Regions from separate parts of the Kocuria flava genome, predicted to be linked through region 2. Evidence: riboswitches for the same ligand, from Rfam matches in the RefSeq annotation. Region 2 holds a riboswitch; the other holds the start of a gene.
What was found. Region 2 has a riboswitch for thiamine pyrophosphate ahead of thiM (hydroxyethylthiazole kinase). Riboswitches for the same ligand answer to the same signal wherever they lie in the genome.
Positions count from the first base shown of each region.

Region 1: linked by a shared signal. The riboswitch ahead of thiO (glycine oxidase ThiO) and the one ahead of thiM (hydroxyethylthiazole kinase) in region 2 are both predicted to bind thiamine pyrophosphate.

Region 1 is NZ_CP013254.1:420,433-427,454, forward strand. It holds gene moeB (molybdopterin-synthase adenylyltransferase MoeB) at 1-51, opposite strand, end outside; gene AS188_RS01955 (thiazole synthase) at 48-845, opposite strand; gene thiS (sulfur carrier protein ThiS) at 910-1,149, opposite strand; gene thiO (glycine oxidase ThiO) at 1,146-2,411, opposite strand; TPP riboswitch at 2,414-2,516, opposite strand; gene thiE (thiamine phosphate synthase) at 2,612-3,277, shown strand; gene AS188_RS01975 (gamma-glutamyl-gamma-aminobutyrate hydrolase family protein) at 3,390-4,211, opposite strand; gene AS188_RS01980 (VldE C-terminal domain-containing protein) at 4,671-5,447, shown strand; gene AS188_RS01985 (PadR family transcriptional regulator) at 5,509-5,892, shown strand; gene AS188_RS01990 (hypothetical protein) at 5,889-6,665, shown strand; gene gndA (NADP-dependent phosphogluconate dehydrogenase) at 6,824-7,022, opposite strand, start outside.
Region 2 is NZ_CP013254.1:2,666,304-2,673,325, forward strand. It holds gene obgE (GTPase ObgE) at 1-422, opposite strand, end outside; gene rpmA (50S ribosomal protein L27) at 567-824, opposite strand; gene rplU (50S ribosomal protein L21) at 886-1,197, opposite strand; gene AS188_RS11900 (bifunctional hydroxymethylpyrimidine kinase/phosphomethylpyrimidine kinase) at 1,422-2,999, opposite strand; gene thiE (thiamine phosphate synthase) at 2,996-3,736, opposite strand; gene thiM (hydroxyethylthiazole kinase) at 3,733-4,602, opposite strand; TPP riboswitch at 4,593-4,687, opposite strand; gene AS188_RS11915 (ribonuclease E/G) at 4,925-7,022, opposite strand, start outside.

The sequences.
Region 1 (7,022 bases), 1.3 Mb from region 2:
GGCGCGGGTCAGCTCGGGGCCCGGGTCCACGAGCGGGGGCAACGGGTTCACCGGAGCCCACCGGCCGGGGACCGGCCCCCGGCCGGAACCCCCGCGAGGTCCGACGGGCCGGGGTCGCAGGCACCGGCGCCGATCCGCCCGGCCCGCGGGGAGGAGGCGACGGCGGCGTGGCGGCGGACGGGGATCCGCCCGGCGGCCGCGGCGAGCCGGCCCGCGGTCACGGCGTGGCGCATCGCCGTGGCCATGGCCACCGGGTCCTGGGCCCGGGTGACGGCGCTGGCCAGCAGCACGGCGTCGCAGCCGAGCTCCATCGCCAGGGCGGCCTCGGAGGCGGTGCCGATCCCGGCGTCGAGGACGACGGGCACGGACGCGCGGGCGACGATGAGCTCGATGTTGTGCGGGTTGAGGATGCCCAGGCCGGTGCCGATGGGGGCGCCCAGGGGCATGACGGCGGCCGCGCCCACGTCCTCGAGCCGGCGGGCGAGCGCCGGGTCGTCGGAGGTGTAGGCGAGGACCCGGAAGCCGCGCGCCACGAGCTGCTCGGTGGCGTCCAGCAGCTCGACGACGTCGGGCAGCAGCGTCTGCTCGTCGGCGATCACCTCGAGCTTGACCCAGTCCGTGCCGAGGGCCTCGCGGCCGAGCTCGGCGGTGAGCACGGCGTCGCGGGCGGTGGCGCAGCCGGCGGTGTTGGGCAGGATCCGGATGCCCAGGCGCTCGAGCAGCCCGAACAGCGAGTCGCCGCGGCCGGGGGCGTAGCGGCGCAGGGCCACGGTGGTCAGCTCGGTGCCGGAGGCCACGAGGGCCTGTTCGAGGGTGTGCAGGGAGCTCAGTCCGCCGGTGCCCATGATCAGCCGGGAGGACAGGCGCACGCCGTCGAGGACGAGCGGGTCGGAGGCGGGGTGCACGGGCTCAGCCTCCCTGCACGGCGGTGACGATCTCGACGGACCGGCCCTCGCCCACCGTGGTGGTCGCCCACCGGCTGCGGGGCACGACCGCGGCGTCGAGGGCCACGGCGACCCCGAGGCGCCCGCCGTCCAGCGGGGCGCCGTCGGGCCCTAGGGGGCGGCCGACGGCCTCGGCGACGAGGTCGGCGACGGTCGGCTCGCCCTCGGTCTCGTGCGGGCGGCCGTTGAGGCGGAGGACGGTCATCGGGGGCTCCTGGGAGTCGGGGACGGGGTGGCGAAGCGCTGCGGGTCGGTGGTGGTCAGCAGCTCCGCGTCGGCGGCGGGGTCGGGGCCGGGCTCGCCGGCGAGCAGCTGGGCGGCGAGGCGGGCGGCCAGCGGGGTGAGCAGCACGCCGTGGCGGAAGTAGCCGGTGGAGAGCACGAGCCCGGGCACGGGGGTCCCGTCCGGGTCGCGGACCGGACCCAGGCAGGGGACGTCGTCGGGGGTGCCGGGGCGGGCGCGGGCGAGGACCTCGGTGAGCTCGAGGTCGGCGGTGCCGGGCACCAGCGCCTGGGCGTCGCGCAGCAGCCGGAACACCCCGCCGGCGCTGGCCCCGGCGAGGTCGTCCTCGCGGGAGGTCGCCCCGATCACGAGCGTGCGGTCGGCCCGCGGCACGAGGTAGACGGGCACCCCGTGGACGAGCCCGCGCACGGTGCGCCCGAGCAGCTCGGGGGCCCCGTCGGGCAGGCGGGCGCGCAGGATGTCCCCGTGCACCGGGCGCAGGGGCGGACGGGCCCCGGCGGGCAGCCCGTCGATCGCGGCGAGGGCGGCGCCCGGGGCCAGGAGCGTCCCGCCGGCGGAGACCATCCCGCCCCGGGACAGGCGCACGCCGGTCACGGCACCGGAGGGCCCGCGGCGCAGGGCCGTGACCCGGTCGTGGACGATGCGGACGGGCCCGGCCGGGGCGCCCTCGGGCGGGTCCTGGGCGGTGAGGGCGGCGAGCAGGGCCGCGACGAGCCGGCGCGGGTCGACCTGGTGGTCCCCGGGGATCCGGAAGGCGCCGGCGAGCCGAGGGCTCAGCGCGGGCTCGAGGGCGCGGGCCGCGCGCACCGGCAGGGCCTCCACCTCCATGCCGTGGCGCAGCTGCAGCTCCCGCAGGTCGGCCAGGGCCTGCCGGTCGGCGGGATCGGCGGCGCAGACGAGGGTCTCGGTGGCGCGGTGGCCCACGGACGCGCCCGCGGCGGCCTCGAGCCCGGCCACGAACCCCGGGTACGCGGCGGCCGAGGCGCGCATGAGGGGGACGAGCGCGTCCTGCCGGTGCTGGACCTCGCTGACGGGGGCGAGCATCCCGGCGGCGGCGCGGCTGGCGCCCGCCCCGGGGTCGGGGTCGACGACGACGACGGAGCACCCCCGGCGCCGCAGCTCCCAGGCGGTGGCCAGGCCGATGACGCCGGCGCCGACCACGGCGACGTCCGCGCGCAGGTGCTCGGTCCCGGCCGGGTGCGGGGAGGTGGTCGGAGGGTGCACGGTGTCCACCGGCTGTCCTTTCCTACGGCGGCATGACCCGCATCAGGTGTGGCGGTCGGCGCTCAAGCCCTCTCAGCCCCGTCCGGGGCTCCCGCAGAACGCGCTGGAGCTCGTCCTCACGGACTACCCTTCAGCGTGTGACCCAGCATACCGAGACCCCCCGATCCGTCACGACCCCCGGTGCCCCCGGCAGCGCGCCGGTGAGCGCGCTGCGCCGCGAGCGGGCCGCCCGGCTGGCCACGGCCCGGCTGTACGTGTGCACCGGCGCGCGCACGGAGCGGGGCGACCTCGAGGAGTTCCTGCACGCGATCTGCGCCGGCGGGGCGGACGTCGTGCAGCTGCGCGACAAGTCCCTCGAGGTGGACGCCGAGCTCGAGGCCCTGGACGTGCTGGCGCGGGTCGCGGCCGAGCACGGGACGCTGTTCGCCGTCAACGACCGCGCCGACGTCGCCGCGCTCGTGGGCGCCGACGTCTTCCACGGCGGCCAGCACGACCTCTCCCCCGCCCAGGCCCGCGCGCTGCTCGGCCCGGACGTGCTGATCGGGCGCTCGACCCACAGTGCCGCCCAGGCCCGCGCCGCGCTCGAGGACCCCGAGGTCGACTACTTCTGCACCGGCCCGCTGTGGGAGACCCCCACCAAGCCCGGGCGGGCGGCCACCGGCCTCGGGCTCGTCGAGGAGACCGCCGCGCTGACCGCCGGCCGGGCGGGGGCCGTGCCGTGGTTCGCGATCGGCGGCATCGACGCGGACCGCCTGCCGGCGGTGCTGGCGGCCGGGGCGCGGCGCGCCGTCGTCGTCCGGGCCGTCACGGAGGCCGTCGACCCGGAGGCGGCCGCCCGCCGGCTGCGGGAGCTGCTGCCGGCCTGAGCCCGGCACGCGCCCCGGGACGCACCGCGGAAGAACACCGCGAGGGGCGGCGTTCGGCGGCTCTGCGGGAAACAGAACCGCCGAACGCCGCCCCTCGCGGACTGGGGGAACCTCACGCGGCCAGCAGGTCCTCCCCCGCGGCCGGGCGGCGGCCGGCCGCCAGCTGCGCCCCGAAGGCGCCGAACAGCGCCCGCCGGTGCGCGCACGGACCGTGGGAGTCCTCGGGGTGCCACTGCAGCCCGAGGACCCAGGTGCGGTGGCGGTGCTCGACGGCCTCGACGGTGCCGTCCCCGGCCACGGCGGCGACCCGCAGGTCGGGGCCGACGACGGCGAGGCCCTGGTGGTGGTCGGAGCGGACGGTGGCCCGCCCGGCACCGAGGAGACCGGCCAGGCGGCTGCCGGGCGCGAGCACGACCTCCTCCTCCCGGGCCTCGGCCCGCTCGGGGTGCCCCTGGTGCCCGGGGCCGAGGCCGGGGACGAGGGTCCCGCCGCACGCGATGTTCAGCAGCTGGGCGCCGCGGCCGACGGCGAGCAGCGGGGCGTCGCGGTCGAGGCACGCGGTGAGCAGCTCCAGGGTGTAGCGGTCGGCGCGCGGGTCGACGCCGTACTGGCCGGGCACGGGCCCCTCGGCCCCGTGGAGGGCGGGGTCGACGTCGCCGCCGCCCAGCACCAGCAGCCCGTCGGCGGCCGCGGCGACGGCCGGGTCGGGCAGCGCGGCGGCGCTGGAGTCGACGAGGACCGGCCGGGCGCCCGCGTCGACGAGGGCCTGCAGCGCGGTGCGCGTGTAGCGGCGCACCAGGTCGCGGTGCCGGGGCGTGAGCCCCGGGAAGTTCAGCGAGACCACGACGGCCACGGTGGGGGCCCCGGCGCGCAGGGCCCACAGGCCCACGGGCGTCACCTCGTGCTCGTGAAGACGGACGGCTGATCGGTTCATGGGTCATCTCCTCCCCGGTGAAGGGGTGTTCGTCTCGGGCGGCCCGCCGGGCGGGCCCGCGCCCCGCTCCGCCGGGCGGGCGGGGCGGGACGCTGTGCGGGATCGGCGGCCGGCGAGGCGCGCCGGCGGTGCCGCACAGCTCCGGCCGGTCGTGGTGGAGCCGGCCGGAGCTGCGGTGGGGATCCCAGGTCGAGGGGTGCCGTCCGGATCTCGATCCCCCGGGAACTGCCGTTCCCGTTCGTGGTGCACCTCACTGTGCCCCAGTGCCGGCCCTGCGCATCCCCGTCCAGGAGCAGAACATCGCCGGTTCTTCACCCTCCGCGAAGAACCCGCCGTTGCACATGGTCCACCGCCCCGGCGGGCCGGGCGAGGGACCCGGGACCACGGATCGTCCCCCAGCGCCGCGCTGCTCCCCGCCGGGACCCAGCCGGGCCTGCTAGAACGTGAGCTCCGGACCGCATGCCGAGGAGGTGCGCCATCGCCACCACGACCGGGGACCGGCGCCGCTCCCGGCGCCCGCTCGCGGGACTGCTGCTGCTCGCGGCGCTCGCGGGAGCGCTCGCCCTCCTCGGCCCCGGTCTGCTCGAGGCCCTGCGCACGGGCGCGGGGCCGGGCTGGGGCAGCGAGTGCACGGTCGAGACCGCCGAGGGGCGGATCGGGCTCGACCGGGAGCAGGCGCAGCGGGCCACCACCGCGGTCGCGCTCGCGGCCCGCGGGCAGGCTCCCCCGGACACCTCCGATCTCGACGACGCCGTGCTGCAGCGGCTGGCCGAGGGCCCGCCCGGGGACGCCGGCCCGAGCCTGAGCTGCCGGGCGACGGCCGCCGAGGACCTGCCGGCGCAGGAGCTGACCCCCTCCGGCCTGACCCCGCGCGCCCAGCGGCTGCTCGAGGCGATGACCGGGGTCTTCGGGGAGCAGAGCCTCGGCGGCTTCGCCCCCGGTGGCGTGGGCACCGGGCACGGGGCGGAGTCGACGCACTACGACGGCCGCGCCGTCGACGTCTTCTTCCGCCCGGTGACCGAGGAGAACCGGCGGCAGGGGTGGGTCCTGGCGCACTGGCTCGCCGCCCACGCCGAGGAGCTGGAGGTGCAGTACGTGATCTTCGACGACCGGGTCTGGAGCGTGCACGGTCTGCGCGGGCAGTGGCAGGACTACGACGCCCCCGACCCGGACAACGAGATCCTGCGCCACCTCGACCACGTGCACGTGGACGTGCTGCGCGGGGGAACCCGCTGAACGCCGGCCGGAGGGAGCACAGACAGTAGACAGACTGACTAGATAGCGGCACTATGTAGCCATGAGCACCGTCACCCAGCACAGCGAGTGGCTGCGCGGCGTCCTGGGCCTGTGCGTTCTGCGCACGCTCGCCGGAGGGCCCAGCTACGGCTACGCGATCGCGACCGCCCTGGCCGAGGCCGGTCTGGGCGAGGTCAAGGGCGGGACGCTCTACCCGCTGCTGGCCCGGCTGGAGAAGAACGCCCTGGTCACCGTCGAGTGGCGGGCCGGCGAGGGTGGGCCGGGCCGGAAGTACTTCGCCCTCACGGAGGCCGGCCGCGCCGAGCTCGAACAGGGCACCGCCCGGTGGCGGACGTTCGCGGCCACGGTCACCGGCCACCTCTCCCCCGCCGACGGCGCCCCGCCGCCCCCGCGCACCCCCCACACCTCGAGGAGCACACCGTGAACGCCGACGCCCGCACCCGTCCCCTCTCCGCCGAGGTCTGGCAGCGCCCGTTCGTGCGGGCCCACCACGCGTGGTGCGAGGACTTCGTGCTCGAGCTGCGCCTGCGCGACGTCCCGGGCCCGGTGATCGGGGACCGCCTCGGCGAGGTCGAGAGCCACTGCACGGCTGCCGGTGAGACCCCGGAGGAGGCCTTCGGGGACCCCGCCGCCTACGCCGCCGGCATCGCCGAGGAGTCCCCGACGCGGCCGGCGTCCGGGTTCCGGCGGATCACGGCCCTGTCCGCGGCCCAGGTCGCGGCCCTGCTGGTGGGCACCGCCGCGGCGAGACCCTGGGCCCGCGGCGAGGACCTGGCCTACAACGCGGTGCAGGCGGGCCTGCTCGGGGTCTTCGTGCTGCTCCTGCTGGCCCTGCCCCGGGTCCTGGGCCCGCTCGTGCGCCGGCCCTGGACGGTCGGGCTCCCGTTCGTCGTCGTCGTCCAGCTCACGGGGCTGGGCGCGGCGCTCGCCGGGCGCCTCGACCTGCCGGCGGCGGTTTCCCTGCCCGCCGCACCGGTCGCGGTGGGGCTGTTCCCGGTGGTCCTGGTCCTGGCGTGGGCCGTGCACCGGGAGCTGGTGCACGGCCCCGGTGACGACGCGGTCCTCTCGCCGCTGCCCCCGCAGCCGGGCACCGCGCCCCGCGGCGCGGGCGGGCGCCGGGGGATCGCCGCCCTGACCGCGGCGATGCTGCCCGTGGCCTACCTCGTCCTCGCGGCCTTCGGCCGGCTCACCGCCTGAGGACAGGCTCCGGGCGCGATGCGATCCGGCCCCACACAGGCCGGGGCCCGGGTTCCTCCTCTACCGGCAGCGCCGAGGGGCGGCGTCCGGTGGTTCTCCCGCGGGGGGAGCCACAGGACGCCGCCCCTCGTCGTGCGCTGGGCGCGCGCGGGGTGGGCTCAGGCGATGACCTCGGAGCGGTCCCCGGACCACAGGGTGTGGTAGGCCCCGGCGCTGGCGTCGTCGACGCGCCGGTAGGTGTGGGCCCCGAAGTAGTCGCGCAGCCCCTGGGTCAGGGCCGCGTTGAGCCGCGGGCGGCGCAGGGAGTCGTAGTAGGCCAGGGTCGAGGAGAACACCGGGGCCGGGATCCCGCGCTCC
Region 2 (7,022 bases):
GCGAAGCCGGGGGCCTTGCGCTTGACGGAGGCCAGCGCGGCGTTGCCCAGCCCGCCCTGCCCCCCGGCCGCGGCCACGAACTCGGCGCCCTCGCCGACCAGGTCGGCCAGGACGTTGCCCTCGGAGTCCTTCACGACCGTGCCGTCGGGCACCGAGAGCACGAGGTCCTCGCCGCGGTGGCCGTGGCGCAGGTCGCCCTTGCCGGGGCCGCCGTTCTGCGCGGCGCGGTGCGGGGCGTGGTGGTAGTTGAGCAGGGTGGTGGTCTGCCCGTCGACGCGCAGCACCACGTCCCCGCCGTCGCCCCCGTTGCCCCCGTCGGGGCCGCCGAGCGGCTTGAACTTCTCGCGGCGCACGGACACGCAGCCGTGCCCGCCGTTGCCGCCGGAGACGTGCAGGACGACGCGGTCGACGAAACTGGCCACGGGAACTCCTCGGTGTCGTGGGCCCGCGGGAGGGGCCGCTTAAAACTGTAGAGGGCGGGCGCTGGAAGCACCCACCCTCTACGGCATCAGGCATGGGTGGTGCGGACGGTGCCCGCACCGGGGCCGGCGGGGCCGGCCCGGGGACTACTCGGCGGCAGCCTGGATGTTGACGACCTTCCGGCCCCGGCGGGTGCCGAACTCGACCTGGCCGGCGGCCAGGGCGAACAGGGTGTCGTCCCCGCCGCGGCCGACGTTCTGGCCGGGGTGGAAGTGGGTGCCGCGCTGGCGGACGAGGATCTCGCCGGCGTTGACGGTCTGGCCGCCGAAGCGCTTCACGCCGAGGTACTGCGCGTTGGAGTCGCGGCCGTTGCGGGTGGAGCTCGCGCCCTTCTTGTGTGCCATGGGGTGTGCCTACCTTCGTGTCAGGACTGGCGTCTGCTGTCGGATGAGGGGACCGGGACGGTCAGGCGTCGATGCCGGTCACCTTGACGGTGGTCAGCTCGGCGCGGAAGCCCTGGCGCTTCTTGTAGCCGGTCTTGTTCTTGAACTTCTGGATGGAGATCTTGGGACCGCGCAGGTCCTCGACGATCTCGGCCGTGACCTTGACGTTGGCCAGGGTCCCGGCGTCGGAGGTCACCTTGTCCCCGTCGACCAGCAGCAGGGCAGGAAGCTGGATGGTGCTGCCTGCACCGCCGGCGACGCGGTCAAGGGTAACGAGGTCTCCGACGGAGACCTTTTCCTGGCGGCCGCCAGCGCGGACAATCGCGTACACCACTTGGGAACTCACTTCTCTCGACGTCTTTGATGGAACAGTTCGGGTCGAGCGCACACCTGACAGGACCAACGACGTTGAGACGAGCCGCCGGTGACCGGGCCGTGGGACCGAGCCGTGGTCAGCGCAGGGTCGCCGCAATTTCAGGAACTGCACCCGCATGTGCCGCCGGGCGGGGCGTCCGGAGTCGAACGCGCGCGCACCAGGCATGGCACCGAGGGTCAAGACTACTCGATCGCGCCAACCCGCGGCAAACGACCCGCCGCCCCGGCCCCGGCACGCCCCTGTCCGCCCGGCCCGGCGGCGGTGCCGGCGAGCGGCGGTTCGAGGGGTGCCGCGAAGAAGTCCCGCTCGAGCGCGCACGCCTCCAGGAACGCCTCCCGCATCCGCTCGCGCAGCGCCGGGGAGGCCTCCCGGGCCGCCTCGTCGAGCAGCCGGCGGGCCGTGCGGGTGGCCTCCTGGAAGCCCTCGTCGGCGTAGGTGGCCAGCCAGTCCGCGTACGGGTGCTCGGCGTGCCCGGCGGCCTCGGCCAGCCCCTGGAGGTGGCGTCCGACCTCCGCGTAGACCCAGTAGCACGGCAGCACCGCGGCCAGGCCCACCGGGTACGGCTCGGCGGCCGTGGCCGCCAGCAGGAACGCGGTGTACCGGCGGGTGGTCGGCCCGGCGGCGGCGGGGCGCTCCCGCCCGGCCTGGCGCAGCCGGGCCCGGTGCAGCTGCGCCTCCGTCTCGGTGCAGCTCAGCGAGCCCGCGGCGAAGAACCGCCGGGAGGCCTCGTCCGGGGCGCGCGCCGCCAGCTGGGCCAGCGCCCGGCCGTAGTGCTCCAGGTACTGCAGGTCCTGGTCGAGGTAGGCCAGGAACGGCTCCGGCGCGAGCCGGCCGTCGCCGAGCCGGCGCACGAACTCCAGCTCCTCGATCTGCCGGCGCACCCCGGCGGAGTCGGCCCACAGCTCCTCGCTGAACCGCTCCGGTGCCGTGCCCCAGGACGCGAGGGCGTCCTGGACGTGGTGGAAGTGGTGGACCGGTCCGCTGCCGCCGCCCACCTCGAGCCCGTCGGCCTCCGCCAGCGCGCCGCGCAGCCACTCGCGGGCGATCCGCAGGCTCGTCGGCCAGTCCCCGTGCCGCACCTGGAGGGTGGCCAGGGCCGAGGAGAGGGAGCAGCCGGTGCCGTGGGAGTTGGCCGTGGGCACGCGGGCGCCGTCGAGGGCCACGAGGGGCTCCGGCGAGCCGGGCCCCACGAGGGCGTCCGGGGTCCGGTCCCCGGCGAGGTGCCCGCCCTTGACGAGTACGAGCACGTCGTGGGTCCGGGCCACGCGGTGGCCCTGCGCGAGCGCGGCGGTCCACGACGGGGCCGGGTCCTCCCCCGCCAGCACGGCCAGCTCCTGCAGGTTGGGGGTGACGAGGTCGGCGAGCCCGAGCACGGCGCGCAGGGCGTCCTCGGCGTCGGGCTCGAGCAGGCGCCCGCCGCTGGTGGCGACCATGACCGGGTCGAGCACCACGACCGGCAGACGGTGCTGCGCCAGCCACCGGGCGACGGCCTCGATCACGGGCACCGAGCCGAGCATGCCGATCTTCACGGCGTCGACCACGACGTCGTCGCTGACCGCCTCCAGCTGGGCGGTGAGGACCTCGGCGGGCGGGACGTGCACCGAGCGCACGCCGAGGGTGTTCTGCACGACGACGGCGGTCACGGCGCTCATCCCGTAGCCGCCCATCGCGGCGATCGACTTCAGGTCCGCGTGCTGGCCCGCCCCGCCGGTGGGGTCGGTGCCGGCCACGGCCAGGACGCGGGGCACGCGCGCGCTCACCGGGCCCCCTCCCCCGCGGCGGGGCCGGCGGCGGCCGGTTCCGGCGGCCCGTCCGGCCCGGCGCCCGGCGCGCGGCCGGACGCGGTGAAGGCCCGCACGTAGCGGGCGGCCGCGGCGGCGGGGTCCGGGGCGGCGCAGATCCCCGAGACCACCGCGAGCCCGGCGGCCCCGGCGGTGCGCAGCGGGGCGGCGTCCTCGACGCGCACCCCGCCGATGGCCAGGCACGGCAGGCCCGTGCGGGCGGCGGCGCGGGCGAAGCCTTCGACCCCGAGCGGCGCGGGGTGGTCGGGCTTGGTGCGCGTGGCGTGCACGGCGCCCACGCCGAGGTAGTCCACGGTGCCCGGGGGCAGCGCCGAGGCGGCGGCCAGCTCCCCGGCCGAGGCCGCGCTCAGGCCCAGGACCGCGTCCGGGCCCACGACGCGGCGGGCGAGTTCGACGGGCAGGTCGGCCTGCCCCACGTGCACCCCCGCCACGGGGGCCCCCGCGGCCCGGGCCGCGAGGTAGACGTCGGCGCGGTCGTCGACGAGCACGGGCACCGCACGGCCCACGCGCTCGGCCACGGCCACGAGCAGGGCCGTGAGCTCGCGGGCGGAGGCGTGCTTGTCCCGGACCTGGACCATGCCGGCGCCACCGGCCACGGCGGCCGCGACGACGTCGGGGACCTGGCGCGGGGCGCTGAGGGCGGTGTCGGTCACGAGGTGCAGGACGAGGGCCGCGGGGTCGAGGCGGGCGCTCACCGGTCGTCCTCCTCGCGCACGAGCCGGGCCCGGGCGGCGACCTGCTCCGGGGTGATCCCGTGCAGCCGGTCCAGCAGGGCCACGGCGAAGGAGCCCGGCCCCCCGGCGGCGCCCGCGGCGTCCTCGGCGGCCAGGGTGTAGACGGTGGTGGCCGCGACGGCCGCGGCCGCCGGATCCTCCGCCACGGCGGTGAACGCGGCCGTCAGGGCCCCGAGGGCGCAGCCGCCGCCGGTGATGCGGGTCAGCAGCGCGCTCCCGTGGGGGACGCGCACGACCGTCCCGCCGGCGGAGCGCACCAGGTCCACGGGTCCGGACACGGCGACCGCGCACCCGGCCCGTGCGGCCAGCTCGGCGGCGGCACCGCGCGCCGCGTCGACGTCGTCGGTGGCGTCCGTGCCGCGGCCGCCGGCGCCGCCGGCGAGGCCGATCACCTCGGACGCGTTGCCGCGCACCACCGCCGGGCGGAAGGCGAGCAGGTCGCGGGCGAGGGCGGTGCGCACGGGCAGCGCGCCGACGGCCACCGGGTCCAGCACCCAGGGCCGGCCCGCGCGGGAGCGGGCGCCGACGGCCTCGTAGGCCGCCCCGCGCTGCTCGGCGGAGGGCGTGCCGGTGTTCACGAGCAGCCCGTCGGCGAGCTCGGCGAACACCCCGCCCTCTCCCTGGATGTCGGTCATCGCCGGGGACGCGCCCACGGCGAGCAGGACGTTGGCGGTGACGTTGGCGACCACCGTGTTGGTGATGCACTGCACGAGCGGGGCGGCCGTGCGCAGCCGCTCGAGGGCCGCGGCGGCGGCCTCGGCGAGGGCGGGGTCCGGGGGCGCGGCGCTCCCGGGCCGCGGCGGGGAGGTGGAGACGGCATCGCGCATTGCGACATCCCTTCGCTAGTACTGACTAGATCAGGTTCGACGGGTGTGATCTCAGCCGCTGCTCGCGGCACCCCGTGTCACGTGGTCCTGCCAGTCTAGCCATCCGTGCGGCGCGGGGCCCGGCGGGTCCGGACCGGTGCGGCGTGCCCGGCGCGGGGCCCGGCGGTTCGGCGGTCGGGGCGGGGACGGCCCCGGTCGGTAGGCTGCCCCGGCCGCCCGGACGGGGTCCGTGCGCGGTCCCCGCGCCGGGACCGGGACGGGGAAGGACCCCGGCCGCGCGGGCCGGGGTCCTTCCGGGTGCTGCAGGGTCGGGCGCCGGGGCTCAGCCCTCGCCGGCGGGACGGCCGCTGGTGAGGTCCTCGGCCTTGACGCCGACGCCCACGATGGTCGGGGCACCGGAGCCCTGCGGGCGCTCCTGCCCGGCGGGCCGGGCGGGCAGCTTCGCGACGTGGCGGGCGCCCTCGGCGGCCGCGGCCTCCTCGGCGGTGACCGTCGCCTCGCCCGCCCGTCCGGCCGGGGCGCTGGCCCGGCGGGAACGACGACGGGGCCGTGCGGGCTCCTCCGGGCGGGCCGGCTCCTCCTGCCGCGGCTGCTCCGCCTGGCGGGGCTGCTCCGCCCGGCGGGCGGGCTTCTCCCGCGGGGCGCGCTCCTGCCGCGGGGCGCGCTCCTGCCGCGGGGCCGGCTCGGGCTCGGGGGCACGGCGCGCCGGGGTCTCGGCCTGCGCGTCCGCCGGGGCACCGAAGGCGTCGGCCAGGGAGTCCAGCGTCAGCCGGGCGCCCTCCGCAGGGCGCCCGGGCTGCTCGCCGGCCGCGGCGTGGCCCTGCGGGAGCTCGATGACCTCGCCCTTGATCGTCAGGCGCGACGCGGCGCCGTCCTGCTGCTCGGGCGCGGCCCCGCGGTCCTGACCGCGGTCCTCGCCACGGTCCCCGGCGCGCTCGCCGCCACGGTCCTCGCCGCGGGGCTCCTCGCGGTCCCCGGGCTCCGGCCGCTGCGCGGACTCGCCGCCCTGGCCCCGGTTGCGGCTGCGCTTGCCGCGCCGCTTCTTGCGGGAGCGTCCGGACCCCTCCGAGCGGCCCTCGCCCTCCTCGCCCCGGGCCCCCTCCGCCGCGGGAGCCGTTCCGGCCGCCGCGTCCTCGGCGGCGGTCTCGGCCGGCACCTCGTGGTGGGTGGCGGCGGCGATGGTCGCGAACGCGGTGCGGGCCGCCTCGGCCTTCGCCTTCTCCGCGGGATCCGCCTCGGCCGGGCGGGCCTCGGCCCGCGGCGGCTGCTCGGCGCCGCCGCGGCGGCTGCGCTTGCGCTCGGTGCGGTTCGGGCGCTGCTCGCGGGACTCGGAGCCGGACCCGCCGGCGCGGCCCTCGAGCGGGTGGTCGTGGACGACGACCCCGCGGCCGGCGCAGTGCTCGCACGGCTCCGAGAAGACCTCGAGCAGGCCCGTGCCCATGCGCTTGCGGGTCATCTGCACGAGGCCCAGCGAGGTGACCTCGGCGACCTGGTGCTTGGTGCGGTCGCGCCCCAGGCACTCGACGAGGCGCCGGAGCACGAGGTCGCGGTTGGACTCGAGGACCATGTCGATGAAGTCGATGACGATGATCCCGCCGATGTCGCGCAGGCGCAGCTGCCGCACGATCTCCTCGGCTGCCTCGAGGTTGTTCTTGGTGACGGTCTCCTCGAGGTTGCCGCCGGAGCCGGTGAACTTGCCCGTGTTGACGTCGACGACGGTCATCGCCTCGGTGCGGTCGATCACGAGCGAGCCGCCCGAGGGGAGGTAGACCTTGCGGTCCAGCGCCTTCTGGATCTGCTCCTCCACCCGGTAGTGCACGAACAGGTCCTCGTCCTCGTCCCAGCGCTTGAGCCGGTCCAGGAGGTCCGGGGCCACGTAGGTCACGTAGGCCTCGATGTTGTCCCAGGCCTCCTCGCCCTGGACGACCATCGTCGTGAAGTCCTCGTTGAACACGTCCCGGACGGTCTTGATGGTCAGGTCCGGCTCCGCGTAGAGCATCTCGGGGGCGAGGGTCTTGGAGGAGCCCGCCCGCTCCTGGATCTGCTCCCACTGCGCCCGCAGCCGGTTGATGTCGTGGGTGAGCTCCTCCTCGGAGGCGCCCTCGGCCGCGGTGCGCACGATCACCCCGGCGCCGTCCGGCAGCCGGTCCTTGAGGATCTTCTTCAGCCGGTTGCGCTCGACGTCGGGCAGCTTGCGGGAGATGCCGGTCATCGACCCGCCGGGCACGTAGACGAGGTAGCGCCCGGGCAGGGAGATCTGGCTCGTGAGCCGCGCGCCCTTGTGCCCGACCGGGTCCTTGGTGACCTGCACGAGCACCGAGTCCCCGGACTTCAGGGCGTTCTCGATCCGGCGCGGGCCGCCCTCGAGGCGCGACGCGTCCCAGTTGACCTCGCCGGCGTAGAGCACGGCGTTGCGGCCC